3 regions of the Pseudomonas sp. 20-5 genome follow, and region 1 is predicted to be linked to each of the others. Evidence: predicted binding sites of a transcription regulator. Region 1 holds the regulator's gene; each other region holds the start of a gene.
The links. Region 1 encodes sigma-54, which starts transcription at its own class of promoters, with help from an activator protein. Its sites were predicted from a motif close to ANTGGCATNNANNTTGCTNT; they were not measured.
Positions count from the first base shown of each region.

Region 2: a site for sigma-54 is predicted at 7,208-7,227, ahead of flgB (flagellar basal body rod protein FlgB). Genes of this name have one in related genera too.
Region 3: a site for sigma-54 is predicted at 5,841-5,860, ahead of AC1RB9_RS25780 (circularly permuted type 2 ATP-grasp protein). Genes of this name have one in related genera too.

Region 1 is NZ_CM165584.1:5,023,918-5,033,497, forward strand. Features, by position in the region: gene kdsD (arabinose-5-phosphate isomerase KdsD) at 371-1,351, shown strand; gene AC1RB9_RS23200 (KdsC family phosphatase) at 1,351-1,890, shown strand; gene lptC (LPS export ABC transporter periplasmic protein LptC) at 1,899-2,471, shown strand; gene lptA (lipopolysaccharide transport periplasmic protein LptA) at 2,458-2,985, shown strand; gene lptB (LPS export ABC transporter ATP-binding protein) at 2,985-3,710, shown strand; gene AC1RB9_RS23220 (RNA polymerase factor sigma-54) at 3,936-5,429, shown strand; gene hpf (ribosome hibernation-promoting factor, HPF/YfiA family) at 5,507-5,815, shown strand; gene ptsN (PTS IIA-like nitrogen regulatory protein PtsN) at 5,829-6,293, shown strand; gene rapZ (RNase adapter RapZ) at 6,295-7,155, shown strand; gene AC1RB9_RS23240 (HPr family phosphocarrier protein) at 7,185-7,457, shown strand; gene AC1RB9_RS23245 (ZIP family metal transporter) at 7,554-8,486, opposite strand; gene AC1RB9_RS23250 (superoxide dismutase) at 8,505-9,116, opposite strand; gene AC1RB9_RS23255 (hypothetical protein) at 9,129-9,578, opposite strand.
Region 2 is NZ_CM165584.1:4,406,023-4,415,602, reverse strand. Features, by position in the region: gene AC1RB9_RS20305 (tetratricopeptide repeat protein) at 1-873, shown strand, start outside; gene AC1RB9_RS20300 (ABC transporter ATP-binding protein) at 950-1,651, opposite strand; gene livG (high-affinity branched-chain amino acid ABC transporter ATP-binding protein LivG) at 1,654-2,421, opposite strand; gene AC1RB9_RS20290 (high-affinity branched-chain amino acid ABC transporter permease LivM) at 2,418-3,671, opposite strand; gene livH (high-affinity branched-chain amino acid ABC transporter permease LivH) at 3,668-4,591, opposite strand; gene AC1RB9_RS20280 (branched-chain amino acid ABC transporter substrate-binding protein) at 4,852-5,973, opposite strand; gene AC1RB9_RS20275 (DUF2288 domain-containing protein) at 6,272-6,589, shown strand; gene AC1RB9_RS20270 (DUF5064 family protein) at 6,656-7,018, shown strand; gene flgB (flagellar basal body rod protein FlgB) at 7,271-7,678, shown strand; gene flgC (flagellar basal body rod protein FlgC) at 7,684-8,124, shown strand; gene flgD (flagellar hook assembly protein FlgD) at 8,137-8,850, shown strand; gene flgE (flagellar hook protein FlgE) at 8,878-9,580, shown strand, end outside.
Region 3 is NZ_CM165584.1:5,572,435-5,582,014, forward strand. Features, by position in the region: gene AC1RB9_RS25760 (LOG family protein) at 1-285, shown strand, start outside; gene AC1RB9_RS25765 (peptidoglycan DD-metalloendopeptidase family protein) at 298-993, opposite strand; gene AC1RB9_RS25770 (mechanosensitive ion channel family protein) at 1,180-2,031, opposite strand; gene AC1RB9_RS25775 (transglutaminase family protein) at 2,282-3,217, opposite strand; gene AC1RB9_RS25780 (circularly permuted type 2 ATP-grasp protein) at 3,217-5,715, opposite strand; gene AC1RB9_RS25785 (YgiQ family radical SAM protein) at 5,977-8,220, opposite strand; gene AC1RB9_RS25790 (diguanylate cyclase) at 8,434-9,580, shown strand, end outside.

The DNA of each region.
Region 1 (9,580 bases):
CCCGTTGCAAAGGCACGCATCCCGGAGGGGTCGAATGGGCGCGGACTATAGCACTGCGGCGGGTTCTGGCCCAAGGCCTGGCACCGTGCCGTTCAGCTTGGATTCAGCTTGTTCGGAGCGTTCTCTCAGCCCTTTAGGACATATCGCACACTTCAGGTTCACTACGGACAGAAAAAAATCGCGTCGACGTCGAATATATCGACATTTATGCAGTCATAGCGCGGAGTGCAGATAACGGCGGCGTAACAGAGCATTGCAGTCCATACAACATTGCGCCGCGGGGGATGCGGACCGACTTCACAGCATGGCTGGTGTAAGCGGGGCACGCTTTCCCGTTATAATCCCGCCTTTAATCCAGGCGCCACATTCGTTGAACATGAGCCAGAACCTCGATTTCATCCATTCCGCCCAGCGCACCATCGGCCTCGAGCGCGACGCGGTAGACAGCCTGCTGGCGCGGATTGGCGACGATTTCGTCAAGGCCTGCGAACTGCTGCTGGCCGGCAAGGGCCGGGTCGTCGTCGTCGGCATGGGCAAGTCCGGTCACATCGGCAAGAAGATCGCCGCTACCCTGGCCAGCACCGGCACCCCCTCCTTCTTCGTGCATCCGGCCGAGGCCAGCCATGGCGACATGGGCATGATCACCAAGGACGACGTGGTCCTCGCCCTGTCCAACTCCGGCTCGACTGCCGAAATCGTCACCCTGTTGCCTCTGATCAAGCGCCTGGGCATCACCCTGATCAGCATGACCGGTAACCCCGAGTCGCCCCTGGCCAAGGCTGCGGAAGTGAACCTGGACGCCAGTGTCGGCCAGGAAGCCTGCCCACTGAACCTGGCCCCGACCTCCTCCACCACCGTAACCCTGGTCCTCGGCGACGCCCTGGCGATCGCCCTGCTCGAAGCCCGCGGCTTTACCGCGGAAGACTTCGCCTTCTCGCACCCGGGCGGTGCGCTGGGCCGCCGACTGCTGCTGAAGGTGGAAGACGTCATGCACGTCGGCGAAGGGCTGCCGCAGGTGCTGCTCGGCACCTCGCTGACCGGCGCGCTGATGGAAATGACCCGCAAGGGCCTGGGCATGACCGTAGTGCTCGACGAACATGGCAAGCTTGCCGGCATTTTCACCGATGGCGACCTGCGTCGCGCCCTGGATCGGGGCATCGACGTCCGCCAGGTCACCATCGACCAGGTGATGACCGTCCACGGCAAGAGCGTCCGCGCCGAGATCCTCGCCGCGGAAGCCCTGAAGATCATGGAAGACAACAAGATCGGCGCACTGGTGGTGGTCGACGCGGACGACCGTCCGGTCGGCGCCCTGAACATGCACGACCTGTTGCGCGCAGGAGTGATGTAATGAGCGATACCCATTCGGCCGCGGAACTCCCGGTCCGGGCCAGCCGGATACGCCTGGCGATTTTCGACGTCGACGGCGTGCTGACCGACGGCAAGCTGTATTTCCTCGTCGACGGCAGCGAGTTCAAGACCTTCAACACCCTGGACGGACATGGCATCAAGATGCTCATCGCCTCCGGCGTGCGCACCGCCATCATCACCGGCCGCGACACTCCGGTGGTCGAACGGCGCGCGCGCAACCTGGGCATCCAGCATCTCTATCAGGGCCGGGAAGACAAGCTCGCCGTCCTCGACGAACTTCTCGGCGAACTCGGACTAGGCTATGAGCAAGTCGCCTACCTTGGCGACGACCTGCCCGATCTGCCGGTGATCCGCCGCGTCGGCCTGGGCATGGCGGTAGCCAGTGCCGACCCGTTCGTGCGCCAGCATGCCCATGGCGTCACCGCGGCCCGCGGCGGCGAAGGCGCCGCCCGCGAGTTCTGCGAACTGATCATGCGCGCCCAGGGTACGCTCGAAGCCGCCCAGAGCGCCTATCTGTAGAGCCGACCATGCCGAAGACACTACGCCAGAAACTGCTGCTCGCCCTGATCGCCCTGTTGCTGATCGTCGCGGGCTACTACTGGAACGTCGGGCTCGAGCTGTTCAACGAACAGCCGACCCGTCCCGGCCAGGACAATACCATCGACTACTATGCCGAGAATGCCCATAGCCTCCAGTACCAGGAGGACGGCAGCCTCGACTACGAGATGACCGCGGTGAAGCTGGAGCACCAGAAAGCCACGGACATCACTTTCGTCACCACCCCCGACCTGCTGCTCTTCCGTGGCAACGTGCAACCCTGGCACATCCAGAGCGCCCGCGCCGAAGTCGGACCGAAAGGCAAGGAGGTCGAACTCATCGACGACGTGCGCGTCGCACGTACCGATGCCAAGGGCCAACCAAGCATCCTGACCACCACTCGGCTGACCGTATTCCCCGACAAGAATTATGCACAGACCGAGCAAGCCGTTAAAATCGACGCGGCCAATGGAGTGACGACGGCTGTTGGAATGAAAGCGTATCTGAAAGACAGCCGGATGCACCTGCTGTCCAACGTAAGAGGTCAGCATGAGGTTCGTTAATACCCTCCCCCTTATTTTCGGTCTGACTGCCGCCCTCGGCAGCTCCATGGCCTTGGCCCTGCCTTCGGACCGCGAACAACCGATCCGCGTCCAGGCCGACAGCGCCGAACTGGACGACAAGCAGGGCGTCGCGGTCTACCGCGGCGACGTCGTGGTGACCCAGGGCAGCACCAAGCTGACCGGCAACACCGTGACCCTGAAGCAGGACAAGAACGGCGACATCGAGGTCGTGACCTCGGTCGGCAAACCTGCCTACTACGAGCAGAAACCCGCTCCGGACAAGGACGTGACCAAGGCCTATGGCCTGACCATCCAGTACTTCGTCACGCAGAACCGGGTCGTGCTGATCGACCAGGCCAAGGTGATCCAGGAAGGCAACACCTTCGAAGGCGAGAAGATCGTCTACGACACCCAGCGCCAGATCGTCAACGCGGGTCGTGCCACCGGCTCCCAGGTGACCAGCCCGCGCCCGCGCATCGACATGGTCATCCAGCCGAAGAAAAAGGCCCAGTAATGGCAACGCTCAAAGCCCAGCACCTGGCCAAAAGCTATAAAGGCCGGCAAGTCGTCCGCGACGTCAGCATGTCCATCGATAGCGGGCAGATCGTCGGCCTGCTCGGTCCGAACGGTGCCGGCAAGACCACCTGCTTCTACATGATCGTCGGCCTGGTCCAGGCCGACCAGGGCGTGGTCCGCATCGACGAGCAGAACGTCACCCACCTGCCGATGCACGGGCGCGCCCGGGCCGGCATCGGCTACCTGCCGCAGGAAGCCTCGATCTTCCGCAAGCTGTCGGTATCCGACAACATCATGGCGATCCTCGAGACCCGCAGCGACCTCGATCGCAACGGTCGCAAGGAAGCCCTGGAAGGCCTGCTGCAGGAATTCCACATCCACCACATCCGCGACAACCTCGGCATGAGCCTGTCCGGCGGCGAACGACGCCGGGTGGAAATCGCCCGCGCCCTGGCCAGCGCGCCGAAATTCATCCTCCTCGACGAGCCCTTCGCCGGCGTGGACCCGATCTCGGTCGGCGACATCAAGCAGATCATCCATCACCTCAAGGCGAAGGGTATCGGCATCCTCATCACCGACCACAACGTCCGCGAGACCCTGGACATCTGTGAAACGGCGTATATCGTCAATGATGGGCAGTTGATCGCGGAAGGGGATGCCGAGAGCATCCTCGCCAACGACCTGGTCAAGGAAGTCTACCTGGGGCACGAGTTCCGCCTCTGAAGAAATCTCCTAGCGCGCCCTCCGGCCTCGCCGGAGCGGTTCCGCTCGCCCGCGGTTTCGCAACCACGAGTGCCGCCTGGAGCGGATGATTTATTCAGAGCAACCCTAGGCAAAGTACGAAAATTCAGGCATATAATTTGCTTCCTGGCGGTGCCGCCACCTCGGCACCCGTAGTAGTGGATGGTGCCATCCGGTACCAGCGAATAAGGTACTAAGCCCTCAGCCATGAAACCATCGCTAGTCCTCAAGATGGGCCAGCAGCTGACGATGACGCCGCAGCTGCAACAGGCCATACGCCTCCTCCAGCTATCCACCCTGGACCTCCAGCAGGAAATCCAGGAAGCGCTGGAATCCAATCCCATGCTCGAACGCCAGGAAGACGGCGACGATTTCGACAACAGCGACCCTCTCGCCGATGGCGCCGAACAGGCGGCCAGCGCGCCCCAGGAGAGCCCTCTCCAGGAAAGCGCCACGCCCAGCGTCGAAAGCCTCGACGACGACCAGTGGAGCGAACGCATACCCAGCGAGTTGCCGGTGGATACCGCCTGGGAAGACATCTACCAGACCAGCGCCAGCAGCCTGCCCAGCAACGACGATGACGAATGGGACTTCACCGCGCGCACCAGCAGCGGCGAGAGCCTGCACAGCCACCTGCTCTGGCAGGTCAACCTGGCACCGATGTCGGACACCGATCGGATGATCGCGGTGACCATCATCGATAGCATCAACAACGATGGCTACCTCGAAGAGTCCCTCGAGGAAATCCTCGCCGCCATCGATCCGGAACTGGACGTCGAGCTCGACGAAGTGGAAGTCGTGCTGCGCCGCATCCAGCAACTGGAACCCGCCGGCATCGGCGCCCGCAACCTGCGCGAGTGCCTGCTGCTGCAACTGCGCCAGTTGCCGTCCACCACGCCCTGGCTGAACGAAGCGCTGCGCCTGGTATCCGACTACCTCGACCTGCTCGGCGGCCGCGACTACAGCCAATTGATGCGGCGCATGAAGCTCAAGGAAGACGAACTGCGCCAGGTCATCGAGCTGATCCAGTGCCTGCATCCCCGGCCCGGTTCGCAGATCGAATCGAGCGAAGCCGAATACATCGTCCCCGACGTCATCGTGCGCAAGGACAACGAGCGCTGGCTGGTCGAGCTGAACCAGGAGGCGATGCCGCGCCTGCGCGTCAACGCCACCTACGCCGGCATGGTCCGCCGCGCCGACAGCAGCGCCGACAATACCTTCATGCGCAACCAGTTGCAGGAAGCCCGCTGGTTCATCAAGAGCCTGCAGAGCCGCAACGAAACGCTGATGAAGGTCGCCACCCAGATCGTCGAGCACCAGCGCGGTTTCCTCGACTACGGCGAAGAAGCCATGAAGCCGCTGGTCCTGCATGACATCGCCGAAGCGGTGGGCATGCACGAATCGACCATTTCGCGGGTCACCACGCAGAAATACATGCATACGCCGCGCGGCATTTTCGAGCTGAAATATTTCTTTTCAAGTCACGTCAGTACCGCCGAAGGCGGGGAATGCTCGTCCACCGCGATCCGCGCGATCATCAAGAAACTGGTGGCCGCGGAAAATGCGAAAAAGCCATTGAGCGACAGCAAGATCGCTGGTTTACTGGAGGCACAGGGCATTCAAGTGGCTCGCCGCACCGTCGCCAAATACCGCGAATCCCTGGGCATAGCCCCTTCGAGCGAGCGCAAGCGACTGGTGTGACGTTGATCCACGCCAAGGTGTTCCGGAGGCAGGTTGCTAACCTGCCACTTACACACGGGCAACAAGGAGAACGCGGTATGCAAGTCAACATCAGTGGCCATCAACTGGATGTGACCGACGCCCTGCGCGACTATGTCGGCGAGAAACTGAGCCGTCTGGAGCGCCATTTCGACAAGATCACCAATGTTCAGGTGATCATGGAGGTCGAGAAACTGAAGCAGAAGATCGAAGCCACCCTGCGCATCGCCGGTGGCGAGATCGTAGCCAATGCGGAACATGAGGACATGTACGCGGCCATCGACCTGCTGATCGACAAACTCGACCGTCAACTGATCAAACACAAAGAGAAGTATCTCGAACGGCAGCAAGGCGTAGGCGCCCGCTGATCTCCCCTCCCCTATGATCCGACTTGAGCAAATCCTGACCCCCGGCCGTTCCCTCGTGAACGTGCCGGGCGGCAGCAAGAAACGCGTACTCGAACAAATCGCCAACCTGGTAGCCAGGGAGCTGCCGGAGTTCGACGCCCAGACCATCTTCGAAAACCTGGTGGCCCGGGAAAAACTCGGTTCCACCGGCTTCGGCAATGGCATCGCCATTCCGCACTGCCGCCTGTCTGGCTGCCAGAGCCCCATCAGCGCCGTGCTGCACCTGGATGCTCCCGTGGACTTCGACGCGCTGGACGGCGCGCCGGTCGACCTGCTCTTCGTCCTGCTAGTACCGGAGGCCGCGACCGAAGAACATCTCGAACTGCTCCGGCAGATCGCCGCCATGCTCGACCGTGCCGACGTACGCGACCGCCTGCGCAGCGCTCCCACCGCCGAAGCGCTTTATCAGATCGTGGTAGACGTACAGAACGGGCAATGACATGCGCCTGATCATCGTCAGTGGCCGCTCGGGCTCGGGCAAGAGCACCGCCCTGAACGTCCTCGAAGACAACGGCTTCTATTGCATCGACAACCTTCCCGCCAGCCTGCTTCCCGACCTGGCGCAGCGCGCCCTGTTGCACACGGAGCTACTGCAGCCACAGGTGGCGGTGTCGATCGACGCCCGCAACCTGCCCAGCCAGTTGCAGCGCTTCCCCGAACTGTTGCAGGAAGTGCGGGACAACCACATCAACTGCGATGTGCTGTATCTCGACGCCGACGACGAGACGCTGCTCAAACGATTCTCGGAAACCCGCCGGCGCCACCCGCTGACCACCGACACCCGTTCGCTGGCGGAGGCGATTGGCGACGAGAGCCAATTGCTCGGACCGATCGCCGACCTCGCCGACCTGAAGCTGGACACCACCAGCCTCAACCTCTATCAGCTGCGCGACACCATCAAACTGCGCCTGTTGAACAAGCCGGAGCCCGGCACCGCGTTCCTCGTCGAATCCTTTGGCTTCAAGCGCGGCATGCCAGTCGACGCCGACCTGGTGTTCGATGTGCGCTGCCTGCCGAACCCCTACTGGAAGCCCGAGTTGCGCGATCATTCGGGGCTGGAGCCGGAAGTCCGCGAGTATCTGGCCGCCCAGCCGGACGTCGAGGAAATGTACCAGGACATCGTCGGCTACCTGAACAAATGGCTGCCGCGCTTCGCCGCCAGTAACCGCTCATATGTAACAGTTGCGATAGGCTGTACCGGCGGGCACCATCGTTCGGTCTACCTCGCCGAGCGGATTGGCGCTGCACTCAGGGATTCCCTGAAGAACGTGCAGATTCGCCACCGCGATCTCAGCAGCTAGCCCATAACAAGAAGGACAGACTCCCCAAGATGCCCGCCCTCGAGATCACCATCATCAACAAGCTCGGTCTGCACGCCCGCGCGGCGGCCAAGTTCGTCGGCGTCGCGGGGCGCTACCCTTGCCAGGTCCGGGTCGGCCGCAATCCTGAAAGCTGCGTCGACGGCAAGAGCATCATGGCCGTGATGATGCTGGCTGCCGGCAAGGGCACCAACCTGCACCTGCATACCGAAGGCGAACAGGAAGACGAGGCGTTGAACGCGCTGGTCGAACTGATCAACAACAGGTTCGACGAGGGCGAGTAGGCTCTTCCCAGCGACAACGAAAAAGCCGCCAACTGGCGGCTTTTCCTTTCCGGCGATTGCGGCCGGCGTCAATTCAGCTCGGGTCGGATGAATCCCCTAGCCCAGCGCGGTATCCAGCACCATCATCAGGCAGAAACCGAACACCAGGCCCAGCGTAGCCTCGGCGGCATGTCCCTGGCGGTGGGACTCGGGAATGATCTCGTGGGTGACCACGAAGAGCATCGCTCCCCCCGCGGCGGCCAGCCCCCAGGGCAGGAGCAGCGCGGAGAGGCCGACCAGCCAGGCGCAGAGCACCGCGAACAGCGGCTCGACCAGGCCCGACGCGGCACCGACCAGCATCGCCTTGAAACGCGACATACCGACTCCGGCCAGCACCAGCGCCACCACCAGACCTTCCGGCACATCCTGCAGAGCGATGCCCAGGGCGAGGCCGTTCGCCTCGTCCAGGCCGGCACCGGCCGACACGCCAACCGCCATGCCTTCGGGGATGTTGTGCAGGACGATGGCCGTGACGAACAGCAGGATGCGCGGGGGAATGCCACCGGACAGTGGCGCGCCCTCGCAACCGGGATGGACGTCCGGCATCAGCCGGCCGAGGATGAACAGCCCCATCACGCCGACCGCCAGGCCGAAGCTGACCAGGAACCCCGCGCCGAACTTCGAGTAGCCGAGGTCGCCGGCCGCGGATAGCGCCGGCATGATCAGCGAGAAGGCCGTCGCCGAGAGCATCACGCCGGCACCGAAGCCCAGCAGCGCATCCGACAGGCGCGCCGGCATGGTCTTCACCACCAGCACCGGCATCGCCCCGAGAGCGGTACCGAAGGCACAGAGCAGGCCGCCTTTCAATGCCAGCACGATGGGCGCCGGCAGGTTGAGTTCGGCCAGCAACAGCGCGTGGCGGCCGAGCAGGTAGCCGCCGCCGATGAAGATCAGCAGGCCCAGCAGGTTGCGCAGCGTCCGCCCGTTACCTTCGGCGATGCCATGGAGCAACGCCTTCATCGCCGCACCGCCAGGCTGCCGGCCAGCCATCTCGCATCACGGGTAACACTAGGCCAGGGCTTGCGCATAGCGACGCGCGACCTCCCGCCAGTCGATCACGTTGTAGAAAGCGCCGATGTATTCCGGGCGGCGGTTCTGGTACTTCAGGTAATAGGCGTGCTCCCATACGTCCAGGCCGAGGATCGGCGTATTGCCGTTCATCAGCGGGCTGTCCTGGTTGCCGCTGCTCTCCACCAGCAAGCTGCCCTGGGGAGTCACGCTGAGCCAGGCCCAGCCGCTGCCGAAGCGGGTCAGCGCAGCCTTGGTGAACGCATCCTTGAACGCCTCGAAGCCCCCGAGCTGCTCATCGATGGCCCGCCCCAGGTCGCCATCGGGACGGCCACCGCCCTGGGGCGACATCACGGTCCAGAACAGCGAGTGGTTGGCATGCCCACCGCCATTGTTGACAACCGGGGTGCGCAGCTTCTCCGGCAAACCAGCCAGTTGCCGCAGCAGACTTTCCACCGGCTGCTCGGCATAGGGCGTGCCTTCCAGCGCGGCGTTCAGGTTGTTCACATAGGTCTGGTGGTGCTTGCTGTGGTGGATCTCCATGGTCAGCGCATCGATGTGCGGTTCCAGGGCATCGTAGGCGTAAGGCAAGGGCGGCAAGGCGTGGGGCATGGAAACTCTCCGTCAGTGATAGCGAAGTGAGGGGGGCGGAGCGAGGAACTCGGGTCGGACCTCCGCGTTCGGCGGTCCCTTGAGCAGGCGCTCGGTGCGCGGATAGGCACCGTGTTCGCCGATGAACGACAGCAGTTCGACATAGGTGCGCCGGCTGTGATGCTGGGCCGCCTGGCGCAGGGCCAGCGGCAGCTTCTGGTCGGCGCTGACCCGCAACAGGCGCTCGTGGCAGGCGCACAGGTATTCTGCGGTCTCCTCCGGTTGCTCCAGTTGCAGGTGCAAGTCGGCCAGGTTGTGATGGGAAATCACGAACGCCATCACCGCCTCGTCGGCGTCGCCCCAGCGTTCCAGCAGCACCTGGGCCAGGGCCAGGGCATGGAGGTAGTGCTCACGCGCATCGATCAATGCGCCGGTGACGAAACAGCGGTTGCCCTGTTCGATCGTTCGTTGCCAATGACGCATGG
Region 2 (9,580 bases), 620 kb from region 1:
GAAGTCAAGCTGGCCGAGAAACTCAACGACTGGCCGGAGCTGGAGCGCGCCTGCCAATCGGTGCTGGAAATTTCTCCCGGCTCGCTGGGAGCCCACAGCCTGCTGGGTAAGGCGCTGATGGAGCAGGATCGCTTCGCCGAGGCGGCGCTGGCCTACCAGCGTCTGGCCGGCAAGCTGGAGGAGCCGCAGTCGGTGCAGTGGGACCAGATGACCGCCGCCAGCGCCGCGCGCGACTGGACGATGCTGCGCGAGGTCGCTGCCGGCATGGGCATGGAGTTCGCCGCCGGCGACGGACCGATCGAGGAAGACTGGGGCTGGGTGATCGTCCGTTACATCGAGGATGGCGAAGCGCTCGACTACTACGCCCGGCGCACCGGCCCGGTGACCGCGCGGGTCCTCGAGAACGCGCCGGGCAATCGCAGCCAGCGGGTCGGTGACTGGGTGGTGTTCGACGCCGGCCTGATCTATCCGGCTCCGGAAGACGAGGAGGAGCGCAAGCGTTTCGTTCCCACCTATGCGGTGGTGCACGTCCTCGAGAGCGGTGGTTACTCGCCGAGCTGGCTGGTGGACGGCGTCTATCCGGGCGACGAGGCCTTCGACGCCTTCCGCGAAACGCTCGACGCGCGCGGCTGGAAGGTCTGGGTGCACAGCAACCGCGACTATCAGGTCACTGATGCCAGCAGCGGCGAGGAACTGCGGGCGATCTACTTCACCGTCGCGACACCCGCGCAGCAGGCGCCGCGCGACCTGCACCAGGCGTTGCAGGAGGCCACCGGGCAATGGCCGCACCGCATGTGCTGGCTGCGCCTGGCGGAAGCGGCGGAGGTCGACACCCAGCCGCACCTGGACGCTATCGAGCGCTACGGCCTGTAGCCGGTACGCCTCGGCATAAAAAAACGGCCCGTGAGGGCCGTTTTTTTATGCGCTGAAGTCTCCGGCGGGACGGTGCTCAGCCGCCGAGGTAGGCGTCGCGCACCTTCGGGTTGGTCAGCAGGGCGGCGCCGGTGTCGTGCATGACGATCCGGCCGTTCTCCAGCACGTAGGCGCGATCGGCGAGCTTCAACGCCTGGTTGGCGTTCTGCTCGACGAGGAACACGGTGACGCCTTCGCGACGCAGCTGCTCGATGATCTCGAAGATCTGCTGGATGATGATCGGCGCCAGGCCGAGCGAAGGTTCGTCCAACAGCAACAGCTTTGGCTTGCTCATCAGCGCGCGGCCGATGGCGAGCATCTGCTGTTCGCCGCCGGACATGGTCCCGGCGCGCTGTTCGTAGCGTTCCTTCAGGCGCGGGAAGAGTTCCAGCACCTTGTCCATCTGCACCTGGTAGTCGTCCTTGTCGGTGAAGAAGCCGCCCATCGCCAGGTTTTCTTCCACCGTCAGGCGGGAGAAGACCCGGCGGCCTTCCGGGACCACCGCGATGCTCTTGCGCATGATGGTGGAGGAGGGCAGGCCGACCAGTTCCTCGCCTTCGTAGCGGATGCTGCCGCTGGCCGCCTGCGGCGAGCCGCAGAGCGTCATCAGCAGGGTCGACTTGCCGGCGCCGTTGGCGCCGATCAGGGTGACGATCTCGCCCTTCTTCACTTCCACGCTGACGTCGTGCAGCGCCTGGATCTTGCCGTAGTAGGTGGAAACCTTGTCGAAACTCAGCATGCTCACGCTTCCCCCAGATAAGCCTTGATCACGTCCGGGTTGTCGCGGATCTGCTCCGGCGTCCCGTCGGCCAGGGGGGCGCCCTGGTTGATCACCACGATATGGTCGGAAATGCTCATCACCAGCTTCATGTCGTGCTCGATCAGCAATACCGTCACGTTGTGCTCGCTGCGCAGCTTGGCGATCAGCGCCTTGAGGTCGTCGGTCTCCTTCGGGTTGAGGCCGGCGGCCGGCTCGTCGAGCATGAGGATCCGCGGGCGGGTCATCATGCAGCGGGCAATCTCCAGGCGTCGCTGCTGGCCGTAGGCGAGGGTGCCGGCGCTGCGGTTGGCGAACTCGGTAAGGTTGACTTCCTCCAGCCAGTGCGCGGCGTACTCCATGGCCTCGCGCTCGCTGCGGCGGAATGCCGGGGTCTTGAACAGGCCGGCGAGGAAGTTGGTGTTGAGGTGGCGGTGCTGGGCGACCAGCAGGTTCTCCACCGCGGTCATTTCCTTGAACAGGCGGACGTTCTGGAAGGTCCGCACCACGCCCTTGCGAGCGATCTTGTGACCGGGCAGGCCCTGGATCTCCTCGCCGTCGAGGCGGATCAGGCCGCCGGTGGGCTGGTAGAAGCCGGTCAGGCAGTTGAACACGGTGGTCTTGCCGGCGCCGTTCGGGCCGATCATCGAGACCACCTGCTTTTCCTCGACCTTCAGGTTGACGCCGTTGACGGCCAGCAGGCCGCCGAAGCGCATGGTCAGGCCGCTCACTTCGAGAATCGGTCGGCTCATGGCTTCAGCTCCAGGTGCGGGCGTTGCATCGGCAGCAGTCCCTGGGGACGCCAGATCATCATCACGATCATGGTCAGGCCGAAGATCAGCATGCGGTATTCGTTGAACCCGCGCATTTCCTGGAGCAGCACCATCACCACCGCGGCGAGTATCACGCCGAGCTGCGAACCCATGCCGCCGAGCACGACGATCGCAAGGATCATCGCCGACTCGATGAAGGTGAAGGACTCAGGCGTCACCAGGCCCTGGCGGGCGGCGAAGAAGCTGCCGGCGAAACCGGCGAAGCTGGCGCCGATGGTGAAGGCGGAGAGCTTGACGATGGTCGGGTTGAGACCGAGAGCGCGGCAGGCCACTTCGTCCTCGCGCAGCGCTTCCCAGGCGCGACCGATCGGCATGCGCATCAGCCGGTTGATCACGAACAGGGCCAGCAGCACCAGCAGCAGGGCCACCACGTAGAGCAGGATGACCTTGTAGTTGGTGTTGTAGGCGATGCCGAAGAACTCGTGGAAGGTCTGCATGCCTTCCGGCGCGCGGCGTTCGAAGGTCAGGCCGAACAGGGTCGGCTTGGGGATCGAGCCGATGCCGTTGGGGCCGCCGGTGATCTCGGTCATGTTGCGCAGCAGGATGCGGATGATCTCGCCGAAGCCGAGGGTCACGATCGCCAGGTAGTCGCCGCGCAGGCGCAGCACCGGGAAGCCGAGGAGGAAGCCGAACAGCGCGGCCATCATCCCGGCGATCGGCAGGGCGGTCCAGAAGCCGAACCCGGCGTACTCGGCGAGCAGCGCGTAGGTGTAGGCACCTACCGCGTAGAAGCCGACGTAGCCGAGATCGAGCAGGCCGGCCAGGCCGACCACGATGTTCAGGCCGATGCCGAGCATCACGTAGATCAGGATCAGGGTGGCGATGTCCACCGCCCCGCGCGAGGCGAAGAACGGCCAGACGAAAGCCACCACGACCAGGGCGAGGACCGCCCAGCGCTGGGTCGATGGCAGGCTGAGGAAGTTCTTCAGGCCGCTGCCGTTGACCTTGTAGCCGACGCCGCGACCCAGCTTGAGCGGGATGCGGTCGCGGAACAGCTGCCAGACGAACATGGCCAGGGCGGCCGCGGCGATGGTCCAGAGGGTCTGCGCATCGGCGCCGAGGACCTCGAGCTTGATGCCGACGGTGCGCAGCTTCAGGCCTAGGATCGGATAGGACACCAGGATCACGAGGAGGGCGCTGAACAGCGCGCGCTTGAGGGACTGGCTCATACTTTTTCCACCTCCGGACGACCGAGGATGCCGGTAGGTCGGAACAGCAGCACCAGGATCAGCAGGCCGAAGGCCACCACGTCCTTGTACTGGTCGCCGAACACGTCGGCGCCGAAGGCTTCGGCGACGCCCAGCAGCAGGCCGCCGAGCATGGCGCCGGGGATGCTGCCGATGCCGCCGAGCACCGCGGCGGTGAACGCCTTGATCCCGGCGAGGAAGCCGATCCCGGGGTTGATCACGCCGTACTGCATGCCCAGCAGCACCGCGGCGACGGCGGCCAGGGCGGCGCCGATGACGAAGGTGAGGGCGATGATGTTGTTGCTGTTGATACCCAGCAGGTTGGTCATCTTCAGGTCCTCGGCGCAGGCGCGGCAGGCGCGGCCCAGGCGGGAGCGGGAGATGAACAGGGTGAGGCCGAACATCACCAGGAAGGTGACGACGAAGATCAGGATCTGCATATAGGAGATCACCACGCCGTTCATGCTGCTTTCGCCGAACACGAAGTTGCCGGGCAGCAGGGTCGGGATGGCCTTTTCCTTGGAGTCCTGCGAGAGCATCACGGCGTTCTGCAGGAAGATCGACATGCCGATCGCGGAGATCAGCGGGATCAGGCGGTTGCCGCCGCGCAACGGGCGGTAGGCGACCCGCTCGATGCTGTAGCCGAAGGCACTGGTGACGATGATGCTGGCGGCGAATGCGGCGAGCATCATCAGCGGAACGCTGTCCAGCCCCATCATCGCCAGCAGGGTGATGGCGATGAAGGCGATGTACGAGCCGATCATGTACACCTCGCCGTGGGCGAAGTTGATCATGCCGATGATGCCGTAGACCATGGTGTAGCCGATCGCGATCAGCGCATAGGTGCTGCCGACGGTCAGGCCGTTAACCAATTGTTGTAGGTAATGATAAATCTCGGGCATGGGACTCTCTCGCTAAACGCCCGCCGTTGTACGGCAGGTAGACGTTCGGCTCGCGGGTGTGGGGCCGGAACGCTGCTGAGACCCGTCACGATCCGGCGCGCGGCGGGCCGGCGGGAGGCAGGGGAAAGCCGCGCTCCCGTCCACCAGGAGTGAACGCTGCCGGTCTTCGCCTGCCCTTGCCGGGCCGCCGCTCGCGGAATCATGCGGGTACTAAAACAAAGCCCACGGTGGGTGACGTGGGCTCCGTACTGCAACGATGCTTACTTGACCTCGGTCCGGGTGGCGTCCTTGTGCCACTCGTAGACGGTGAAGTCGAAGTTCTTCAGGTCGCCCTTCTCGTCGAACCCGAGGTTCCCGGTGGGAGTCTCGAAGGTGTTGGCGCGCAGGGCCTCGGCGACCTTCTCCGGATCGGCCTCGCCGGCTTTCTCGATGCCCTTGGCGATCACTGTGACCGCGGAGTAGGCGGGCAGGACGAAGATGCCGCTCGGATCCTGGTTCTTCGCCTTGAAGGCGTCGATCAGGGCCTTGTTCTTCGGATCCTGCTCGAAGGCGCGCGGCAGGGTCGCCAGCATGCCTTCCGAAGCGTCGCCGGCGATCGCGGTGATTTCGCTGTTGCCGACCCCTTCCGGGCCCATGAAGCGCGCGTCCAGCCCGGCCTGCTTGGCCTGGCGCAGCAGCAGGCCCATTTCTGGGTGGTAGCCGCCGAAGTAGACGAACTGCACGCCGGCTTTCTTCAGCTTGCTGATCAGCGCGTTGAAGTCCTTGTCGCCGGCGTTCAGGCCTTCGAAGACGGCAACCTTGATGCCGGCGTCTTCCACGGTCTTCTTCACCTCGGTGGCGATGCCTTCGCCGTACTGCTGCTTGTCGTGCAGTACCGCGATGGTCTTGTCCTTGTAGCGTTCGGCGATGAACTTGCCGGCCACCGGGCCCTGCATGTTGTCCAGGCCGATCGTGCGGAAGATCAGCTTGTAGCCGCGCGAGGTGATTTCCGGGGCGGTGGCCGACGGGGTGATCATCAGCACGCCTTCGTCTTCGTAGATGTCGGTGGCGGGTTGGGTGGAGCTGGAGCAGACATGGCCGACCACGAACTTGACGCCGTCGTTGACCACCTTGTTGGCGACCGCCACGGCCTGCTTGGGATCGCAGGCGTCGTCGTAGATCACGCCTTCGAGTTGCGCGCCGTTCACGCCGCCTGCCTTGTTGATCTGTTCGATTGCCATCAGCGCACCGGCGCGCTGCATGTCGCCGTACTGGGCTACCGGACCGGTGACCGGGCCAGCCAGGGCGATCTTGATGGTGTCGGCGGCCATGGAGTAGCTGGCGAACCCGGCAATGGCCATCGCGGCGAACAGGCGGGATAGACGCTGAGTACCCTTCTTCATAGTGCTCCACTCTTCTTGTGTGTTGTCATTGTTGTAGTCTCGCGGCCGCGGGGGCCGGAGGAGACCGGGTGATCGTCATGGACGGACCCCGGGAACTGTACCGGTACAGTGTAGAGCGGCGCTTCGTCGCTTGAAAAGCACGGCACGGCGAGCTCCCGTGAGTCGTGTCGCCTGGTTGACATAAACGTATAGAAAAACGGCGCGGACCTGCCTCACCTCCCTGGGCCCGGTTTCCCTTCGGCTGTCGTGGGCTACCGGCGGGCGTTATCATGGCGCCCATGCAATCCAGGTAGATCCCATGACAGAACAAACTAGCACCCTCTATGCCAAGCTGCTCGGCGAGACCGCGGTCATTTCCTGGGCCGAGCTGCAACCGTTTTTCGCCCGTGGCGCCTTGCTCCAGGTCGATGCCGCGCTGGACCTGGTGGAAGTCGCCGAGGCCCTGGCCGGGGACGACCGCGAGAAGGTCGCCGCCTGGCTTTCCGGCGGCGGCCTGAGCAAGGTCGGGGAGGATGCGGCCAAGGACTTCCTCGAACGCGACCCGACCCTCTGGGCGGTGGTGGTGGCGCCCTGGGTGGTCATTCAGGAACGCGCGGAAAAAGCGACGTTGCACTGATCCAGGGCGGTTTTCTTTCGCTCGACCCTGGCTAGACTGATTCCGATTCCCACCAGGAGATTCGTCATGTTCGAACCAGGCCACCTCCATCTGGTCAGCCTGCCCGGCCTCGACCAGCAGGACATCAACATCCATATCCGCTACGAGGTGCGGCAGAACGCCGAATCCGGCGCCTATGTGCACTTCGACATGGACGGCGAGATCGACGGCAAGCCGTTCAGCGACTCCTTCGAGCTGCCGCGCGATACCGCCTTCAACTTCGCCAGCGATGCCACGCGGGTCGCCCAGAAGCACGGTCTGCACCCGAAGTTCGGCGCGATCACCCGGGTGCACAAGGAATACGATGCGATGTTCGAGGACATTCGCGCCAAGCTGCATGCCCATCCCGGCGAACCGGTGGATCTCGAGCGGATCATTCGCCACGAGTGAGCCGAGTCCCCGGCGGCCGGAAGCATGGGAAAGGCCCGATATCGACGATATCGGGCCTTTTTTCGTTTGCCGGAGAGGCCGTTCCAGGGGCTTGCCACCCTTGCCGGCAAGCGGAAACGGCTTGCCGCTTGCCGCTTCCGGGTTGCCCTTAAATAAACTCAAGTTCTTGAATATAAAGGATTTTAATAATCTGGCACGGGCCTTGCTGAAGTGTTGGCGACGAAAGCCACACCGGCAAACAGGTTCGCAGCCATGAGCATCAGTTTCGACAGAGCACTCGGTATCCACCAGCAGGCCCTCAGCTTCCGCGCCCAGCGCGCCGAAGTGCTGGCCAACAACCTGGCCAACGCCGATACCCCGAACTACAAGGCTCGCGACCTGGACTTCGCCGCGGTTCTCGCCGAGCAGAAGGACAAGGCCGCCAAGGGTACCTTCGCCACCCGCACCACCAACGAGCGGCATATCGCCGCCGAAGGTTTCGGCATGGGCGAGGGCAGCCTGCAGTACCGCATCCCGGTCCAGCCGTCGATCGACCAGAACACTGTCGACGCCCAGATCGAGCAGGCCAACTACGCCGAGAACGCCATGCACTTCCAGGCGTCCTTCACCTTCCTCAACAGCAAATTCAAAGGGCTGGTCAGCGCCCTGCGTGGAGAGTAACCGCCATGTCCCTCGCCAGTGTCTTCAACATTGCCGGTAGCGGCATGAGCGCCCAGAGCACCCGCCTGAACACCGTGGCCAGCAACATCGCCAACGCCGAGACGGTTTCCTCCAGCGTCGACAAGACCTACCGCGCCCGCCATCCGGTGTTCTCCACCATGTTCCAGCAGGCCCAGGGCGACAGCGGCTCGCTGTTCGCCGACCAGGACAGCTCCGGCGCCGGCGTGCAGGTGCTGGGCATCGTCGAGGACCAGAGTTCGCTGATGCCGCGCTACGAGCCGAACCATCCGGCCGCGGATGCCAACGGCTACGTGTATTACCCCAATGTGAACGTGGTCGAGGAAATGGCCGACATGATTTCCGCCAGCCGTGCCTTCCAGACCAACGCGGAAATGATGAATACCGCCAAACAGATGATGCAGAAGGTCCTGACCCTGGGTCAGTGAGCGGAGTAGAGCATGAGCATCGATAACGTCAGCGGCACCAGCAGCAACACCGGCAACGTCAACGGCAGCAAGCGCGCCGCCGGCAGCGGCGCCACCGAGACCGGGCAGAGCGTCAAGGGCAGCAGCAACCTTGGCAAGGACGAATTCCTCAAGCTGCTGGTGGCCCAGTTGAAGAACCAGGACCCGATGTCGCCGCAGCAGAACGGCGAGTTCATCGCCCAACTGGCCCAGTTCAGCACCGTGGAAGGCGTGCAGTCGCTGAACAAGAGCATGGAGAGCATTCTCTCCAACTACCAGTCGTCGCAGGCCCTGCAAGCCTCGTCGCTGGTGGGGCGGAAGGTCATCGTGGCGACCGACAAGTCGGTGGTGGACACCAAGGACACCTTCAAGGCGTCCCTCAACCTGCCGGTCTCCAGCAGCAACGTATGGGTCAACGTCTACGACGACAAGGGCACCGTGGTCAATCGCATCAACCTCGGCCAGCAGGCTGCCGGCAGCGTCAGCTTCATGTGGGACGGCAAGGACAGCAGCGGCAACATCATGCCGCCGGGCACCTACAAGTTCGAGGCGCAGACCTCGATCGACGGCAAGACCTACGGGCTCCAGACCTACCTGCCGGCCAACGTCGACAGCGTCACCCTGGGGCAGAACGGCGGCGAGCTGATGCTCAACCTCGCAGGCCTGGGCAGCATCGCGCTGTCCAAAGTACAGATCATCGGCCAGTAAGCCGGCGTTTCCGGCAAGGAGCTATCCATGAGTTTCAACATCGGCCTGAGCGGCATCCAGGCGGCCTCCAGCGGCCTGAACGTCACCGGCAACAACATCGCCAACGCCGGCACCGTAGGCTTCAAGCAATCCCGCGCGGAGTTCGCCGACGTCTACGCCGCCTCGGTGCTGGGTTCGGGCAGCAACCCGCAGGGCAGCGGCGTGCTGCTCTCGGACGTCTCGCAGATGTTCAAGCAGGGCAACATCGACTCGACCAACAGCGTGCTGGACCTGGCCATCAACGGCAACGGCTTCTTCGTCACCAGCAACAACGGGGCGATCAGCTACACCCGCGCCGGCTACTTCAATACCGACAAGCAGGATTTCATCGTCGACAACAACGGCTACCGCCTGCAGGGCTATGCCGTCGGGCCGAACGGCCAGTTGCAGAACGGCGTGGTCACCGACCTCAAGGTCGAGCGCGCCAATCAGGCGCCGCAGGCCACCTCGAGCATCCAGCAGTCGTACAACCTCAACTCGACGCTGAAGCCGCCGACCGTGACGCCGTTCGATCCGTCCGACGCCGCTACCTACAACTCGTCCTCTTCGCTGGGCATCTATGACAGCCAGGGCAACTCCCACACCATGAGCCAGTTCTTCATCAAGAACGAGCCGGACCCGAATGCGACCCCGCCGATTCCGGAGAACAGCTGGACCATGAAAGTGCTGATCGACGGCGTCAATCCGCTCG
Region 3 (9,580 bases), 550 kb from region 1:
GCCTTCATCGCCCTGCCTGGCGGGCTCGGCACCCTGGAAGAGCTGTTCGAGGTCTGGACCTGGGGCCAACTGGGCTACCACGCCAAGCCGCTGGGCCTGCTCGAAGTGAACGGTTTCTACGACCCGCTGCTGACTTTCCTCGACCACCTGGCCGACGAACGTTTCGTCCGCGCCGAACACCGCGGCATGCTGCAGCGCGGCGCCAGCCCGGAGGCGCTGCTCGATGCCCTCGCCGCCTGGACGCCGAGCGTGGCGCCGAAGTGGGTCGACCGCACCCCGCAGTGATCCGCTCCTCTCTCAGGACGGCGGCAGCAGGCTCAGCGGGTCGAGCGGCCGGCCGTTCTGGCGGATCTCGAAGTACAGCTGCACCCGGTCGGCATCCGAGGAACCGGCCTCGGCGATCTTCTGGCCCTTGCCGACCATCTGCCCCTCCTTCACCAGCAAGCGGCTGTTGTGCGCGTAGGTGCTGGTGTACGAGGTACCGTGCTGGATGATCACCAGGTTGCCGTAGCCACGCATGTTGTTCACCGCGAACACCACCTTGCCGGCCAGCGAGGCCTGCACCGGCTGGCCCAGGGTGCCGGCGATGCGGATGCCCTTGTTGAGCTTGTCGGAACTGGAGAAGCGGCGGATCACCGGCCCCTTCATCGGCCACTGCCAGCCGCGCAGGGTCACCGACGGCGGCGGAGGCGGCGGCTTGCGCGCACGGGTGTTAGACGAGGAGCGGCTGCTGGCGACGTAGGTCGACTTGCGCCCGTCGAAGCGCACCACCTGGCCGACCTTGACCGCGTAGGGCGGGCGGATGCCGTTGGCGCGCGCCAGGTCCTTGTAGTTCCAGCCGTGCCGGGTGGCGATCGAATAGAGGGTGTCGCCGCGCTTGACGCGATACTCGCCGCGCATGACCTTCGGCACCGACGCCCCCGGGCCGGGAGCCTTGGAGCTGCACGCGGATACCGCCAGCAGGACGGCGATCAAGAGCAATCTGAAGAACACACGGAATCCTTTTCCCGATGAAACCCGGCCGGCTGCGGCGACGGTTGCAGGCCCGCACTATACCTTGTTCGCCGGGGTGCCCGTTGGACTCGCCGATGGCCCGTTTTCTCCGCGCGGCCCGCCACCCGGTCCGCGCACAAACGCCAACGCCCCGCAGGACGGGGCGTCGGTGCCGAGCGGGAAACGTCAGGCGCCGGCGGACTGCTGCACGATCACCGTCTGCGCCGGCATCGGTGCCGGGAAGTCGGCGCCGAGGGCGTCCTTGATCACCTTGTTGGTATCGAAATAGACCTGCCAGTAATGGTCGTTGTGGCAATACGGGCGCACCGCCAGCACCGGCCCGACCAGGTTGAACTCGAGGATCTCCACGTCCACCGGCGGCTCGCCGAGCACGTTGGGAATCGCCGCGACGCGCTGCCTGAGCAGGGCGATGGCCGCCTGGTAGTCGGCGGCACCGGAAAGCTGCGCCTTCAACTCGACCCGGCGGAACGGGTTGTGGGTGAAGTTCTGGATGTTGTCGCCGAATATCTTGTTGTTGCCGACCATGGTCAGCACGTTGTCCGGAGTGTTGATCGCCGTGGTGAACAGGCCGATCTCCTTGACCGTGCCGGTCACTCCGCCGGCGCAGATGAAGTCGCCGACCTTGAACGGCCGCAGGACGATGATGAAGCCGCCGGCCGCCAGGTTCGCCAGCAATCCCGACCAGGCCATGCCAATGGCCAGGCCGACCGCCGCGATCAGCGCCGCCAGGCTGGTGGTCTGGATGCCGAAGAAACCGAGGATGCCCACCACCAGCAGCACGTTCAGGGTCACCGTGATGAACGAACCCACGTAGCGCAGCACGGTGGGATCGACCTTTTGCCGCTCGAGGGATTTCTGCACCATGCCGACGGCGAAGCCGATCAGCCAGCGGCCAATCACCCAGAAGGCGATGGCCGCGAGAATCTTGATGCCGAAGGCGAAGGCGTACTGGGACACCGTCGCCCAGAGCGCGTTGATCTTCTCGGTACCTACGTTGACGATCGTCGTGTCATCCATATCGCTCACCGTGCGCAAGGAAGGAGTCTGGCTCCGTACGAGAACCGCCCCTGGCACCGGAAAGGCAGGCTCCGGCCCTTGGCCCGACAACGTCCGTAGCGGCTTCTGGAAAAGCTAGCACGGCGCCGCGAATTTGCCGGAGCACCGCTTCGTTGTCCCCAAACGGCGTGGGCGAGGCTGTGGACAACCTGGGTGAAAAGGTCCGGGAGTCCCGGGCGGCAGGGCCTCCGCGGGACCGATCACTTTTTGATCAGCCGGCAGTTTCCCGTAGCGGCAGCACCGTCACCCGCACCTCCGGGTCATGGCTACCGCCACCGAGGATCACCCCGCGCAACGGCGACACATCGGAAAAATCCCGCCCCCAGGCCAGGGTGATGTGCTCCAGGTCGGGCAACAGGTCGTTGGTCGGGTCGAAATCCACCCAGCCGTTCTCCGGGCAATACAGCGAGACCCAGGCATGCGAGGCGTCGGCACCGATCAGTCGCGCCTGTCCGGGCGGCGGGCGGGTCAGCAGGTAGCCGCTGACGTAGCGCGCCGCCAGTCCGCGCGCGCGCAGGCAGGCGAGCATCAGGTGGGCGAAGTCCTGGCAGACCCCGCGACGGCGCTCCAGCACTTCGTCCAGCGGCGTCGCCACCTGGGTGGCCTGCGCATCGAAGGCGAACTCGCGGAAGATCTTCTCCATCAGTGCCGCCGCCGCCACCAGCAACGGCCGTCCGGGCGGGAAGCAGTCGGCGGCGAACTCGGCGAATCGCCGCTGGATGCGCACATAGGGCGACTCGACGCGATAGCGGCAGGCTTCCAGCTCGGCGGCGGACAGCGCCCGCCCGGAAAATGCCAGCCCGGCGGCGACGGTTTCCCATGCCGGCGACGCGGTCAGTTGCGCCGGCGCATGGGCGAACACTTCGACCTGCAGTCGCGCGCTGACCCGCAGCGCCTCGTGGGGACGCTCGAAGGCCAGCCGGCTCAGCGGATTGCCGAATGCGTCGTGGCCATCCTCGCGCCGGCTCGGCCCCGGCTCGATCAGCAGTGCCCGCTCATGACAGGCCTGCCAGGCGCATTCGCGCGGCCAGAGATGCGCCAGTTGCCGCGACAGCGAGACCGGCGTCGCATAGCGGTAATGGGTGTCGTGCAGCACCTGGTAGCGGGCGCCCTGGAGCGGAACGGAGCGAAGCGCGGGTGCGGACATCAGGTGGATACCGTTCTCTGGCTGACATCGTCGACATGGGCGAAATAGCGCAAGCCTAGCCGATCGGAGACCTGTCCGGCGCAGGCGGCGATGTCGCGCAGCAGTCGCGCCAGCCCGACGAGCACCTCATCGAGTCCTGCCGCGCCGAACAGCGGGCTTTCCAGGGCCGCCAGATCGAAGCTGCGCAGGCGTTCGCCCAGGGTCCTGAGTTCCCGCTCGCGTGGCGCGCCGAACTCCTCGTGCAGGCGCTCCAGCGAACGCTCCAGGGCCTGCAACTGGAAGCGCAGCGAGTGCGGGTTCTGCTCGTGCAACAGGAGCAGGTCGAGCACCGGGACCAGCTGCGGCGACGCCAGGTAGCGCGAGCGGTAGGTGATGCCGCTGTTACCCAGCTCCAGCAGCCACTCCAGCGCGCCGGCGTCCCAGGCGCTACCGCCGTCGAGGAAGGCGGCGATGCTCTCGGCGAAGAAGCGCACGCGCTCGATGCGCCGGCCGATCATCAGGAAACGCCAGCCGTCGTCGCGGGTCATGTCGTCGAGGGCGAAACCGGACAACGCGGCCAGGGACATCACTAGCCGGTTGAGGAAGTCCAGCGCTTCGCCGAGGTCGGTGCGTGCCGGATCGAGCGCCTGCATGTCGCGTTGCAGCTCCAGCAAGGCCAGCCAGTTCTCCCCGGACAAGCGCCCGCGCACCTGCGCCGCCGCCCAGTGCAGGCGCCGCAGGTTGGCGCACAGGCTCGCCGGCCAGTGCTCGTCGAGCAACGCCCGCAACAGGCACCTTTCCAACGGCTCGCCATCCCCGGGCAGCAGGCCGATGCCGCCGGCCAGGGCCAGGGCGCTGCGCAACGCCTCTTCGTCGCCATCGGCATCCACGTAGCGCGACAGCACCACCCGCAACAGACGCGCATGGTCGTCGCAACGCTCGGCATAGCGGCCGTACCAGAACAGGTTCTCCACCACCCGCGACGGCAGGTAGGGGTCTTCGCGGACCAGGTCGCGCACGCCGAGCCGGCGCGGGCGCAACGGCTCGCCGCCGACTGCTCGCTCGGCCAGCACCCAGGTGTCCTTGCTCGCCCCGCCGCGCTGCATCGACACCACTTCGGCGTCCGCCGCCGAGGCTACGCGGGTCAGGCCGCCGGGCATCACCCAGTAGCGACCGTCGCTGGCGGCGACGGCGAATACGCGCATGCCGATGGCCCGCGACTGCAGGCCGACGCCGGCCTTGCCGTCGCGCCAGACCGGTGCCTGGGACAACTGCGCCAGGCGTTGCGCCACGTAGGCCTGCGGGCGCTCGCGCAAGCGCTCGCCGAGGGATGCCAGGCCGGCACTGTCGAGGGCGTGGCCGAACAGAGGTTCGCAGCGCTGGCCGGGAAAGGCCGGCTTGATCACCAGGTCGGGCAGTGCCGCGAGTATCGCCTCGAGGGCTTGCGGCTCGCCGCACCAGCGGGTGTCGAGCGAGGGCAGCGCCAGTTCCTCGCCAAGCAGGCGGCGACAAGCCTGCGGCAGGAAGCCGAGCAGGCCGGGCGACTCCAGCACTCCGCTGCCCAGTGCGTTGGCCACCAGCACGCGTCCCTGGCGTACCGCCTCGAGCAGGCCGGGAATGCCCAGCGCCGAGTCGGTACGTAATTCCAGTGGGTCGCAGAAATCGTCATCGAGGCGCCGCAATACCGCGTGCACCCGTTTCAGGCCGCCGAGGGTCTTGAGATAGAGGGTGGCGTCGCGCACCGTCAGGTCGTGCCCCTCGACCAGCGGAAAACCGAGCTGGCGCGCCAGGTAGAGATGCTCGAAGTAGGTTTCGTTGAAACGTCCGGGAGTCAGCAGCACCACCAGCGGCGTCTCGCCGTCGCCGGCGGCCTGGCTGGCGAGGGTCTCCTGCAGGGTGCGGAAATACCCGGCGAGATGCTGCACGCGCAGGTCGCGATAGAGTTCCGGCAAGGCCCGCGAGACGATCTGCCGGTTCTCCAGCGCATAGCCCGCGCCGGACGGAGCCTGGGTGCGGTCGGCAAGGACCTGCCAGCGTCCGTCGGCATCGCGCGCCAGGTCCACGGCATAGCTGTGCAGGAAAATCCCGCCGGGCGGCCGGATGCCGAGCGCCGGCCAGAGGAAGTTCGGATGGCCGAAGACCAGTTCGCTGGGCAGCAGCCCTTCGGCGAGCAGACGCTGGTCGCCGTACAGGTCGGCCAGCAGCGCATTGAGCAGCCGAGCACGCTGCGCCACACCAGCGGCGATCGGCTGCCACTCGGCGGCGGACAGCAGGTTCGGCAGAAGGTCCAGCGCCCAGGGGCGGTCGGTGCCCTTGGGATCGGCGTAAACGTTGTAGGTGACGCCGTTCTCCTGGATCTGCCGTTCCACCAGGGCCTGGCGCTGGCGCAATTGCTCAGGGCTGCTGCGCTCCAGTTGGCGGAACAGCCGCTGCCAATGGGGACGCACGCCGCCCTGGCGATCGAGCAACTCGTGGTAGGCCGTATCGGTGAACGGATAGTGGGCAAGCAGCTCGGGCATCGAAGGCTCGCGGGGCTGGGGTTGCGGTCACTGTAGCGGAGTCGGCGGCGCGACGCCGGAGCGAAGCGACGAGGCGTTGCCGGGTCCGCCACGACGGTTCTTCGTGAAGACCGGGATGCCCCGGAAGCGCAAGACTTGTGCCAGCGCCGTCAGGCCCGGGCGGCCAGGAGGTCGTGCCGCGGCAATGCACTGCGACGGTGCGCGACCGCAGGCAAGGTTGCAGCCGCGCACGCTTTGCGGGCGGCAGGGCCGCCCCGGCGATCAGCGCGGGATGTTCGGCTGGCGCGACTTCTTCTTGCCCTTGGCGAAGGCCGTCGCCTTGTTCTGCTGGCCCTTGCTCCACGGCTTGCCGCCGTCGCTGGCGCGTGGCGGCAGGCCGGTATGCTGGGTCAGCAGCTTGCCGGCCTTCTTGCTGCCGGCCGGCGTCGAGTTCTTCCGCCGGGCGCTCTGGTATTCGCCGGTATCCGGCTGGTAGGTCGGGACCAGGTGGTGCTTGCCATTGCCGATCAGGTCGGCGCGCCCCATCCGCTCCAGCGCCTCGCGCAGCAGCGGCCAGCCTTTCGGGTCGTGGTAGCGCAGGAAGGCCTTGTGCAGGCGCCGCTGCTGGTCGCTCTTGACGATGGTCACGCCATCGCTCTTGTAGGTGACCTTGCGCAGCGGGTTCTTGCCCGAGTGATACATAGCGGTGGCAGTGGCCATCGGCGAAGGATAGAACGCCTGGACCTGGTCGGCGCGGAAGCCGTTGCGCTTGAGCCACAGGGCCAGGTTCATCATGTCTTCGTCGGTGGTCCCGGGATGGGCGGCGATGAAGTACGGGATCAGGTACTGCTCCTTGCCGGCTTCCTTCGAGAACTTCTCGAACATCTGCTTGAAGCGGTCGTAGGTGCCGATCCCCGGCTTCATCATCTTGTCCAGCGGACCGCGCTCGGTGTGCTCCGGGGCGATCTTCAGGTAGCCGCCGACGTGGTGGGTCACCAGTTCCTTGACGTACTCGGGCGACTCGACGGCGAGGTCGTAGCGCAGGCCGGAGGCGATCAGGATCTTCTTCACCCCCGGCAGCGCCCGGGCCTTGCGGTACAGCTCGATCAGCGAGCTGTGGTCGGTATCGAGGTTCTCGCAGATGCCGGGGAACACGCAGGATGGCTTGCGGCAGTGCCGCTCGATGTCCGGGCTCTTGCAGGCGATGCGGTACATGTTCGCCGTCGGTCCGCCAAGGTCGGAGACCACGCCGGTGAAGCCGGGTACCTTGTCGCGCATCTCCTCGATCTCGCGGATGATCGAGTCGTGCGAGCGGTTCTGGATGATCCGTCCCTCATGCTCGGTGATCGAGCAGAAGGTGCAGCCGCCGAAGCAGCCACGCATGATGTTCACCGAGAAGCGGATCATCTCGTAGGCGGGAATCTTCGCCTTGCCGTAGGCCGGGTGCGGCACGCGGGCATAGGGCATGCCGAACACGTAGTCCATTTCCTCGGTGCTCATCGGAATGGGCGGCGGGTTGAACCAGACATCCACTTCGCCGTGCTTCTGCACCAGGGCACGGGCGTTGCCCGGGTTGGTCTCCAGGTGCAGCACGCGGTTGGCGTGGGCATAGAGCACCGGGTCGTTGCGCACCTTCTCGAAAGACGGCAGGCGGATCACGGTCTTCTCCCGGGTCAGCCTGGGGTTCGCCAGCAACTGCACGACCTTGGCTTCCTGCGGGTCATCCTGCGCGCCCTTTTCCTGCTCGATGGCGCAGGCGGCGGTGTCCTGGGTGTTCACGTAGGGATTGATGATCTTGTCGATCTTGCCCGGCCGGTCGATCCGCGTGGAATCGATCTCGAACCAGCCCTCCGGGGTGTCGCGACGGACGAAGGCGGTGCCGCGCACGTCGGTGATCGCGCTCACCAGTTCGCCCTGGGCCAGGCGCTGGGCGATTTCCACCACCGCACGCTCGGCGTTGCCGTAGAGCAGGATGTCGGCCGTGGCGTCCATCAGGATCGAGCGGCGGACCTTGTCCTGCCAGTAGTCGTAATGGGCGATGCGCCGCAACGAGGCCTCGATCCCGCCGAGGATCACCGGCACATGGCTGTAGGCCTCCTTGCAGCGCTGGCTATAGACCAGGCTGGCGCGGTCCGGGCGCTTGCCGGCCAGGCCGCCGGGGGTGTAAGCGTCGTCGGAACGGACCTTCTTGTCCGCGGTATAGCGGTTGATCATCGAGTCCATGTTGCCGGCCGCCACGCCGAAGAACAGATTCGGCTCGCCGAGCTTCATGAAGTCGTCCTTCGACTGCCAGTCCGGCTGGGCGATGATGCCGACGCGGAACCCCTGGGCCTCCAGCAGGCGGCCGATGATGGCCATGCCGAAGGACGGGTGGTCGACGTAGGCATCGCCGGTGACGATGATGATGTCGCAGGAGTCCCAGCCGAGCTGATCCATCTCTTCCCTACTCATAGGCAGGAAGGGCGCCGGACCGAAACACTCGGCCCAGTACTTGGGATAGTCGAACAGCGGCTTGGCGGCTTGCATCACGGGCACCAGGGGGTATCTCTAGGAATGGGGGGTCGCGAAAACGCGGGGCGCGGAATATAGCACAAAAAATGAGCAATTCCGACGTTTTCACTGGGTATTGCCTGTCGTCGGCCGGCTTCGAAAAAATGCCATCATTTAGCCATCTTGTTTCTATACTCCATTCATCGTCATCTCACCCGGCCTCTAAGGCAGGCCCCCGGGAGAGTCATCGTGCGCCATCCTCTTGCCCTGCTCGCGGTCATCTTCCTGCTACTGGCCAGCGCCGTTTCGCGCGCCGCGCCGGAGTTTCCGGCGCCTCCGGCCAGCGGTGCCTGGTTGAACGGCTCGCTGGACCTGCTCGAAGACCCCGATGGCAACCTGGCGGTGGAGGACCTCGAACAAGCGGAGCAGGCCGGCCGCTTCGTCGCCGCCGCCGGCCGCACCAGCGTCGGCCTCAGCCGCAGCGCCTGGTGGCTGCGCCTCGACCTGCCGAGACGCGAGGCGGTATCCGGCGGCTGGTGGCTGGAAGTCGCCAGCGCCAGCCTGCACGACCTGCGCCTGTACCTCCCCGACGAGCGCGGCGGGTTCCGTGAACATCGCAGCGGCGAAGCGGTGCCCTTCGCCGAGGGCCGCGACCACGCCTATCGTCATCCGCTGTTCCGGATCCCTCCCGGCGATGGGCCGTTGCGCGTCTACCTGCGCAGCTACGATCCCGGCGGCAACGCCTTTCCGCTGAGGCTCTGGAGCCACGACGAACTGCTGGAATACCGCAGCCAGGGCAACCTGCTGTTCGGCATGGCCTACGGGCTGATCCTCGCCCTGCTGCTGTACAACCTGTTCCTCTTCACCAGCCTGCGCGATCGCGCCTATTTCTGGTACGTGCTGACCGCTGCCAGCGCGCTGGTGCTGACCCTGAGCATCAGCGGCCATGGTTTCGAGTATTTCTGGCCCGAGCGGGCGGTGCCCTGGTGGCTTGACCGCCTGGCGCTGCTGGCGATCTGGGGCATCTGCGTGATCCGCTTCAGCCAGAACCTGCTGCAAAGCCGGCAGCACGCACGCTGGGCCCATCACCTGCTGAACGCCTGTTGCCTGCTGTTCCTTGCCTGCCTGGCGTTCAACGCCGCCGGCTGGCGCTGGCAGGCGGCCGGCGTGCTGGCGCTGACCCTGCTGGCCAACCTGCCGATCGCCATCGGCCTGGCAGTGCAGCGCTGGCGCCAGGGTTCGGCCACGGCGCGCCTGTACCTGGTCGGCTTCGGCCTGGTGCTCGGCAGCGTCAGCCTTGGCGTGATGCGCGCCACCGCGCTGGTCCAGCCGACCTCGGCCAACGCCATGGTCTTCCCGCTGGCGCTGACCCTGGAGGCCCTGCTGTTCTCCCTGG